DNA from 4 places in the Streptomyces sp. NPDC048211 genome. Region 1 is predicted to be linked to each of the others. Evidence: riboswitches for the same ligand, from Rfam matches in the RefSeq annotation. Region 1 holds a riboswitch; each other region holds the start of a gene.
The links. Region 1 has a riboswitch for S-adenosylmethionine ahead of ACGFZA_RS19275 (aminotransferase class V-fold PLP-dependent enzyme). Riboswitches for the same ligand answer to the same signal wherever they lie in the genome.

Region 1 (2,193 bases):
TACGCGGCGAAGGCCCGGTCCGAGCTCGGCGCGCCGACCACGTTCAACATCCTCGGGCCGCTCACCAACCCGGCCAAGGTGCGCTCGCAGGCGATCGGCGTCGCCGACCTGCGGATGGCGCCCATCGTCGCGGGCGTCCTCGCCGAGCGCGGCAACTCCTCCCTGGTCTTCCGGGGCGACGACGGCCTGGACGAGCTGACCACCACCGCGACCTCCCGCGTCTGGGTCGCCAGGGACGGCGTGGTGCGCGAGGAGGCCTTCGACCCGCGCGACGTCGGCATCGACCTGGTGCCGGTCGAGGCGCTGCGGGGCGCCGACGCCTCGTACAACGCCGATGTGGCCCGCCGGCTGCTCGCCGGCGAGACGGGCCCCGTACGGGACGCGGTGCTGCTCAACTCGGCGGCGGCGCTCGTCGCCCTGGACCCGGGGGAGGGCACGCTCGTCGAGCAGCTCACCGCGGGGATGGCCAAGGCCGCCGAGTCCATCGACTCGGGCGCGGCAGGCCGGGCGCTGGAGAGATGGGTCGTGGCCAGCAACGCCTGAGGGGCCGGCGTACGGAATGTGAGGCAGGGCGCAGTCCAGATCATGGACTGCGCCTTGCGCGTTCCGCTCCGTATGGCAAGATGCTGCGCAGGTCATGAGTGACAGCGACTACGGCCCCGGCCCGCTGTCCGGCAACCCTCCGTCCGTGGCGGGGTGCCCCGGGTGAAGACCAGGCCGCAGGCAGCGAGGTCTGCGGCAAGCGCGGACCCCTCGACATCGTGAGATGTCCACCCGTGGGGTCCTGGTCCTCAGGGAGCCTCTTGTGAGCACGCGAATGCGATAGGGCTTTTCGGCCCTACTCCGCACACCCTCTTTCTTCCCTCCGTGCTGCCGCGTACCCGCAGGCACGCGGAATTCGCCTGCCTGTTACGGGAGTTCGTCATGTCTGTCTTCACCGCTGCCGCCGACCAGTCCCTTTGTGCCCCTCTGCCCGTTCTGGGCAAGGATGTGACGGTTCCGCTGGTCACCGGCGGTGAGGTCACCTACGCCGCGCTGGACTACGCCGCCAGCGCTCCGGCCCTGCAGCGGGTGTGGGACGACGTGGCCGCGTACGCGCCGTACTACGGCAGCGTCCACCGCGGCGCCGGCTACCTCTCGCAGCTCTCCACGGACCTCTTCGAGGCCAGCCGCGTGACCGTCGCGGAGTTCCTCGGCTGCCGCGCCGAGGACCAGGTGATCTTCACCCGGTCCACCACCGACTCGCTCAACCTGCTCGCCGCCGCGCTGCCCGCCGACTGCCAGGTGTTCGTCTTCGAGACCGAGCACCACGCCTCGCTGCTGCCCTGGCGCGACGCCCGCGTGACCTACCTGAACGCCCCCCGCACCCCGGACGAGGCCGTGGCGACGCTGGAGCGGGCCCTCGCCGGCCGCGACCCCTACGGCCCCGCGCTGGTCTGCGTCACCGGCGCCTCCAACGTCACCGGCGAACTGTGGCCGGTCAAGGAGCTCGCCGCCGCCGCGCACGCCCACGGCGCCCGGATCGTGCTGGACGCCGCCCAGCTCGCCCCGCACCACCCCGTCGACATCGCCGAGCTGGACGTCGACTGGGTCGCCTTCTCCGGCCACAAGCTGTACGCGCCGTTCGGCTCGGGCGTCCTCGCCGGCCGCTCCGACTGGCTGCGCGACGCCGAGCCCTACCTGGCCGGGGGCGGTGCCTCCCGTACAGTCGCCCGGCGCGCCGACGGCGGAGTGGATGTCGCGTGGCACACCACCGCGGCCCGCCACGAGGCCGGTTCCCCCAACGTCATCGGCGTATACTCCATCGCCTCCGCCTGCAAGGCGCTCACCGAGGCCGGATTCGACAGCCTGGTGGCCCGGGAGCAGCAGCTCGTCACCGCGGTCCGCGCGGGACTCGCCGAGGTCCCCCAGGTCAAGGTGCTCTCGCTGTTCGGCGACGACGCCCCGCGCGTCGGCGTGATCTCCTTCGTGGTGGAGGGCTGGAACAGCTCGCACTTCGCCGCGGCGCTCTCCGCCGAGTACGGCATCGGCGTGCGCGACGGACTCTTCTGCGCCCACCCCCTCGTGCGCACCCTGCTCGGCAGCGACCCGCAGGACGTCGGGGAGTGCGGCGCGCCGGAGGCGGAGCCGGGCCAGAAGTCCCTCAACGCGATCCGGGTCAGCTTCGGCGCCGGTACGCCGGACGAGCACATC
Region 2 (2,193 bases), on a different contig from region 1:
GCGGATCTCGTCGATGATGGTGCGGACCTGCCCGGCGTCGTGCGGGGTGATGTAGCCGATGTCCGTGGAACGGGCCACGAGTTGGAAGGGCACGCGTTGGTGCGCCAGCGCGCTGACGACCGGCTGGCCCTGCGGGGGCCGGGGGGTGATCGAGGGGCCCTTGACGCTGAAGTGCGCTCCCTCGAAGTCGATGTAGTGCAGCTTGTCGCGGTCGATGAAGCGGCCGGTGGCGACGTCGCGGATCTCCGCGTCGTCCTCCCAGCTGTCCCAGAGGCGACGTACCGCCTCGACGTAGTCGGCGGCCTCCTCGAAGAGTTCGGCGGTCAGGTCGCGTACGGCCGGGGTGTCCAGGTCCTCGACGCGGAAGCGCGGAAACGTCCGGCGGCCGAAGTGGGCCGCTTCGTGGCTCCGGGCCGACACCTGGACCCGCAGACCGGCCCGGCCGGTGCTCACGTAGTCGAGGGTGGCGATCGCCTTGGAGATGTGGAAGGGCTCGGTGTGCGTGGTGATCACGGTGGGGACGAGTCCGATGTGCCGGGTCAGCGGGGCCACTCGGGCGGCGATGAGTACCGCGTCGAGGCGCCCGCGCTCCTGGTCGGTACGTCCGTCCGGCTCCGTGAACCGCGAGGACTGGAGGCCGAGCGCGTCCTCGATCGTCACGAAGTCGATCAGGCCGCGTTCGGCCTCCTGGACGGTGTCGGTCCAGTAGGCGGCGGTGAGCAGTTCTCCGGGACGGGCCTCCGGCTCGCGCCATGCGGCGGGGTGCCAGCCCGCGCCGTTGAGGGCGACGGCTAGGTGGAGCGGGGACGTGGACAGGGGAGGGTGCGGCAATGACGATGCGGACACGAAAGGGTGCCTTCCTGATCGACCGTGGGTGATCGCCGGGCCTCGTCGGGAGGTTCGGCGTCGCGGGTACGGGTCAGGAACAACAGAGCGCGCCGGCCACGCGCTGGAGGTCGATGTGCGGCCGGGAGTACAGATGAACGCGGCGGCGCGGGGCGAGCACCCTGACGAACGGGTGGGACACCGGTGGCATGACCGTGGCCTCCGCTCTTCCGGCTCGGCGGGCCCGGGGGCCTCGCGCTTGCGGAACCCGGACGGGCCCCGCCTGGTCGTCACCTGGAGCACCCCGCCGCGCAGGAGGGTTGCCGGTCAGCAAGCCAGGGCTTGTCGCTGACACTCATGACCTGTCCGGAACGCTACGCGTGCCGACAGCGCCACGCAATGCCCCGGTAGATCATGGTCGCGCACACACGGGTCGTGCGGGCACTGCCATGGCGCAGAACAACGCGACCGCGCGCTCTGTTCCCCGGCACGGAACGGCACTTGCGGGACGCGCACGCGTACTGATCTTGCGCGCTCTGTTCCCCGGCACGGGACAGCACTCGTGGAGCGCGCACGCGTACTGATCTTGCGCGCTCTGTTCCCCGGCACGGGACAGCACTCGTGGGGCCTCGCACGCGTACGGATCACGCACGCCCCGCGGCCTTCTGGCTCCTGCGGGACAGCGAGTCGACGACCACGGCCGCCAGCAGAACCGCTCCCGTGATCATGAACTGGACCGCGTTGCTCACCCCCATGATGTTCATCCCGGACTGGATGGACCCGATCACCAGGGCTCCGAGCAGGGCCGACCAGACGGAACCCCGCCCGCCGAACAGGCTCGTGCCGCCGATCACGGCGGCCGCGATGACGTTCATCAGCAGGTTGCCGCCGCCCGAGGTCTGGCTCGCCGACTGGATCTGCCCGGCGAGGAAGAGGCCTCCGACGCCCGCCATGGTGCCGGCGATCGAGAAGACGGACATCCGGACGAAGGGCACACTGATGCCGGCCCGCCGCGCACCCTCGGAGTTGCCGCCGACCGCGAAGACCTTGCGTCCGTACGTGGTGCGGCGCAGCACGAAGTCCAGGACCACCAGCACGATCAGGAAGATCAGGAGGGCCAGCGGGAGGCCCTGGTACCGGTTGAGGATGTACGCGGTGACGAAGGCGATGGCGGCGATGACGACCGCGCGCAGCAGGATCTCGGCGACCGGGCGGGACGGCACTCTGGCGGCCCTGCGGCGGGCCGCGTCCAGGAGGGAGGCGGTCAGGAACAGTCCGACCCCGACGGCCGCGGTCGCGTAGGCGGCGGCCGGGCTGTGGTAGATGGTCGAGTAGATCTCGGCGACGACGCTGTCGGCGGGGATGTTG
Region 3 (2,193 bases), on a different contig from region 1:
CGCCCTGATCAACGACAACGACTTCGGGATGACCGACGGGGCGGGCGCGTTCGACGCGGACGGCCGGCTGGTCGGCTCGGGCATCGGGACGTCCGTGACGCTCCTGAAGCTGCCGCGCCCGCTCACCCACTGACGGGCGGACGCTCCCGGGCCGCCGTGCGCCATCGCCCGGCGGTCCGGGCGCAGGACCCGTATCCTCCTCAACTCACTCCGCCTCAGCTCGATTTCGGGCTGACGCCGTCTTCCGCCACTCGCCCGGCGCCCGTACGGTGGGGCGCGCACTCCGCTCGGTCGTACATCGGACGTCACCTCCCGGTCACCGGACGCGAGGGAGTCACGGGATGCCGGGGATTCGGGTACCGGCATCCCGCGCGATGCCGCAGGGCTGCGTGAGGTCCGTTCCGGAGCGTCCCGCTGCCCCCTCCCCCACACTCAGGAGTACGCATGGACCGCAGAAGGATCCTTCAGGGCGCGGCGGCGACGGCTGCGGCGGCCCTGCTGCCCGCCTCCGTCCGCGCCACCGCGGCGACGGCCGGCACGACGGACTACCCGGCCGCCCACTGGGTTCCGGCTTCGACGTCCAACTACACCGTCTCGACGCGGCCTTCGGCATATCCGGTGCAGTACGTGATCATCCATGTCACCCAGGAGACCTTCTCGGACGCCGTGGCGATCTTCCAGAATCCGGCGAAACAGGTGTCCGCGCACTACGTGGTGCGCTCGGCGGACGGGTACATCGACCAGTGCGTGCGGGAGAAGGACATCGCCTGGCACGCGGGGAACTGGGACTACAACACCCGCAGCATCGGCATCGAGCACGAGGGCTATGTGGACCAGCCCTCGTACTTCACCGACGCCATGTACGAGAAGTCGGCGCTGCTGACCGCCTCGGTGTGCGACCGCTACGGCATCCCCAAGGACCGCGCGCACATCCTCGGCCATGTACAGGTCCCCGGCACGGATCACACGGATCCGGGTCCGCACTGGGACTGGGTCCGCTACATCCGTCTGGTCAACCTGCTGGGCGCGGGCTGAGCCGGGGCCCGGCCCGAGGGGAGTCCCGGCGCCCGGTGACCATCAGGCGAGACGGCTCGTCCCGCCTTCTTGACGGCGCCTCCGGGCGCACCGAAACTGACGTGGACGGTCACGATTGTCAGCGCTGCCCGGGCGGGATCTCCCGTTCGTGCGGTCATCGGCCCCGGCCCGCTGACAGGCAACCCTTCCACCGCGATGGGGTGCCCCGGGTGACGACCGGGTCCTGTTGGTGCGACAGGGCAAGCGCGGTCTCGCGTCTCGCGAGCCCCGATGGCGGGACCGGTGGGAATTGCCCAGGAACGGCTTGACGAGGCGCTTGCACATCGATCTCCTGCGCGTCTCCAGCGCTTACTAGTCCGCGCCCCGGACCCGTCCCGGTCCGGTCTGCCGGACTCCTCGTCCCGGCGTGATCGCACCGGGCCCCGACGGGTCCTCCCGGTCCGGACCGGTACGCAGGCGCACTCGTTCCGTATCCGGCCGCCGGTGCCCACAAGGCGGCGGTGGCTTCGTCGTTCCCCTCAGGGATCCCCATAGGGAGAGTCATGCCCGAGACAGCTTCGCGCGGTTCCAGTACAGGCAGCTCGCCGAAGTACGGCACCGCTTCGTCCGCCTCCGCTTCCCGCGCCGCAGGCCTGCGCCCCTCGTCGGGCGTTCCGTCCCCCCGCTTCCACAGCCGGATCGGCGTCGGCCTCGCCGGCGGCTTCTATCCGGCGCCGCACCGCTATGAACTGTTCCTGTCGGCGAGCTGTCCGCGTTCGCTGCGCATCTCCATCACACTCGGCCTCCTCGGCGTGAAGGACTCGGTCGCCACCACGCTCCTGACCCACCCGGCAGGGACCCCCGAGGGCTTCGCCTCGCTGCGCAGGGCGTACGAGGCCACGGTGCTCCACTACGACGGACCGCTGACGGCTCCCGCGCTGTGCGACCGCTGGAGCGGCCGCATCGTCAGCAACCACACGCCCGACATCCTCCGCGACCTCGCGGGGCTGCTGTCCGGGCACGACGAGGCGCGCCCTTCCGCACTCCACCCGCCGTCGCTCGCGGCGGACATCGAAAGCCTGCGCGATCTGCTGGAGCGGAACGTGACACCGTCCGCCGCGGCAGCGGAACGGACGGCGGCGCTCGACCTGATGGAGCGCCATCTCTCCTTGCAGCCGT
Region 4 (2,193 bases), on a different contig from region 1:
CCCGTGCTCGCCGCGCTCGAACTGCGTCAGCGACGGGCGGACCAGATGCCCCCTGGAGAGCCGCAGCTGGGCCGTGCGGTAGATGGCGGCCGCCATCCGTCCGAGGGCCTGGCCGTCCTGGTGGCGGTGGATCCTGACCCCGACGTCCACCTGGGCGAGCGCGTCCAGGCCGACCGTGTGCAGGGCGTCGACGAGCAGGCCCAGCTCCACTCCGTAACCGACCGGGAAGGGCAGCCGCTCCAGGAGCGAGCGGCGCACGGCGTACTCGCCGCCCAGCGGCTGGACGAAGCCGGCCAGCTGCGGCCAGTGCAGATTGAGCAGCGGCCGGGCCACCAGCTCGGTCACGCGACCGCCCTGCCCCGCGCTCTTGCCGAGGGGGCGGTCGTACATCGCCTTGACGAACTGCACGTCCGGGTCGGTCAGCAGCGGCCCGACGATGCCGGAGACGAAGTCCGCCGAGAAGTCCTTCAGGTCCGCGTCGATGAAGCAGACGATGTCACCGCCGGTCACCAGGAGCGACCGCCAGAGCACCTCGCCCTTGCCGGGGACGGCGGGGACGCGCGGAAGGATCGCGTCGCGGTGGACGACCCGGGCGCCGGCGCGGCGGGCGACCTCGGTGGTGGCGTCCGTCGAACCGGAGTCGATCACCACGAGCTCGTCGACCAGCCGGACCTTCTCCATGAGCTCGCGCCGGATCGTCGCGACGATGTCACCGACCGTCTCCGCCTCGTTCAGTGCGGGCAGCACCACGCTCACGCTCGGCCCGTTCGCACCGTTTCGGGCGTGCAGCAGACGGTCCAGCGGACGGTCGGCGGCTGACCAGGAACGCCTGGTCAGCCAGCGTTCGACCTCTTCCAGCACGGTCGATACTCCCTGTATGTGATCCATCTCGCGGTTCGGACGACTATCTCAACAGTCCGGTGCTTCGGTTACAGTCTTGAACAACGCAGATGGCCGTCGCATGCCGGGGTCCGTCCGCCGATAAACGCCTGGATCCATGGTCCAGTGCCACAGCGCTCATCCAGAGGGACAGAGGGAACGGCCCGTTGAAGTCCCGGCAACCCTCCCGCCGACCGCGAGGTCAGGTGGGGAAGGTGCCAATTCCGTCTCGTGACGAAATGCGTCGCGAGGAAGATGAGGAGAAAGGGCCTCGCCATCATGGCTGTTGAGACTGTTGCAGCAAACACTGAATCTTCCCTGGACCTCGGTCCCGCCGCGGCGCTTTCCTGCCGCGAATGCGGAGAACGCTTCGCACTCGGTCCCCTTTTCGCCTGCGCGTCCTGTTTCGGGCCGCTCGAAGTGGCGTACGACCTGCCGAGCGGCTCCCCGGACGAGCTGAAGAAGCGCATCGAGGCCGGACCCAACAACATCTGGCGCTACGCGCCGCTGCTGCCGGTTCCCTCCGATGTCGCGGACAAGCCCAACATCAACCCCGGCTTCACCAAGCTGGTCAAGGCCGACAACCTCGCCCGCGAGCTGGGCGTCACCGGCGGCCTGTACGTCAAGGACGACTCCGGCAACCCGACGCACTCCTTCAAGGACCGCGTCGTTGCGATCGCCGTCGAGGCCGCCCGCGCCTTCGGATTCACCACCCTGTCCTGCTCCTCCACCGGCAACCTGGCCGGCGCCGTGGGCGCCGCCGCCGCCCGTGCCGGCCTGCGCTCGTGCGTGTTCATCCCGCACGACCTGGAACAGGGCAAGGTCGTCATGGCCGCGGTGTACGGCGGTGAGCTGGTCGGCATCGAGGGCAACTACGACGACGTCAACCGCTTCTGCTCCGAGCTCATCGGTGACCCGCTCGGCGAGGGCTGGGGCTTCGTCAACGTCAACCTGCGCCCGTACTACGGCGAAGGCTCCAAGACCCTCGCCTACGAGATCTGCGAGCAGCTCGGCTGGCAGCTGCCCGACCAGATCGTCATCCCGATCGCGTCCGGCTCCCAGCTGACGAAGATCGACAAGGGGCTCCAGGAGCTGATCAAGCTCGGTCTGGTCGAGGACAAGCCGTACAAGATCTTCGGCGCCCAGGCCGAGGGCTGCTCCCCGGTCTCCGCCGCCTTCAAGGCCGGCCACGACGTGGTGCGGCCGCAGAAGCCGAACACGATCGCCAAGTCCCTGGCGATCGGCAACCCGGCCGACGGCCCGTACGTCCTGGACATCGCCCGCCGCACCGGTGGCGCCGTCGAGGACGTCAAC

Region 2: it holds a riboswitch for S-adenosylmethionine, as region 1 does, so the genes downstream of both, ACGFZA_RS21155 (putative leader peptide) here and ACGFZA_RS19275 (aminotransferase class V-fold PLP-dependent enzyme) in region 1, are expected to answer to the same signal.
Region 3: it holds a riboswitch for S-adenosylmethionine, as region 1 does, so the genes downstream of both, ACGFZA_RS21780 (putative leader peptide) here and ACGFZA_RS19275 (aminotransferase class V-fold PLP-dependent enzyme) in region 1, are expected to answer to the same signal.
Region 4: it holds a riboswitch for S-adenosylmethionine, as region 1 does, so the genes downstream of both, thrC (threonine synthase) here and ACGFZA_RS19275 (aminotransferase class V-fold PLP-dependent enzyme) in region 1, are expected to answer to the same signal.

What each region holds. Positions count from the first base shown of each region.
Region 1 covers NZ_JBIDAD010000004.1:676,249-678,441, forward strand. The annotation lists gene trpD (anthranilate phosphoribosyltransferase) at 1-543, shown strand, start outside; SAM riboswitch class IV at 634-751, shown strand; gene ACGFZA_RS19275 (aminotransferase class V-fold PLP-dependent enzyme) at 925-2,193, shown strand, end outside.
Region 2 covers NZ_JBIDAD010000005.1:342,574-344,766, reverse strand. The annotation lists gene ACGFZA_RS21160 (LLM class flavin-dependent oxidoreductase) at 1-846, opposite strand, end outside; gene ACGFZA_RS21155 (putative leader peptide) at 920-1,036, opposite strand; SAM riboswitch class IV at 1,076-1,188, opposite strand; gene ACGFZA_RS21150 (sugar ABC transporter permease) at 1,470-2,193, opposite strand, start outside.
Region 3 covers NZ_JBIDAD010000005.1:496,286-498,478, reverse strand. The annotation lists gene ACGFZA_RS21790 (esterase-like activity of phytase family protein) at 1-133, shown strand, start outside; gene ACGFZA_RS21785 (N-acetylmuramoyl-L-alanine amidase) at 445-1,035, shown strand; SAM riboswitch class IV at 1,143-1,287, shown strand; gene ACGFZA_RS21780 (putative leader peptide) at 1,265-1,390, shown strand; gene ACGFZA_RS21775 (glutathione S-transferase C-terminal domain-containing protein) at 1,578-2,193, shown strand, end outside.
Region 4 covers NZ_JBIDAD010000013.1:49,900-52,092, reverse strand. The annotation lists gene ACGFZA_RS34955 (glucosyl-3-phosphoglycerate synthase) at 1-861, opposite strand, end outside; SAM riboswitch class I at 1,015-1,141, shown strand; gene thrC (threonine synthase) at 1,159-2,193, shown strand, end outside.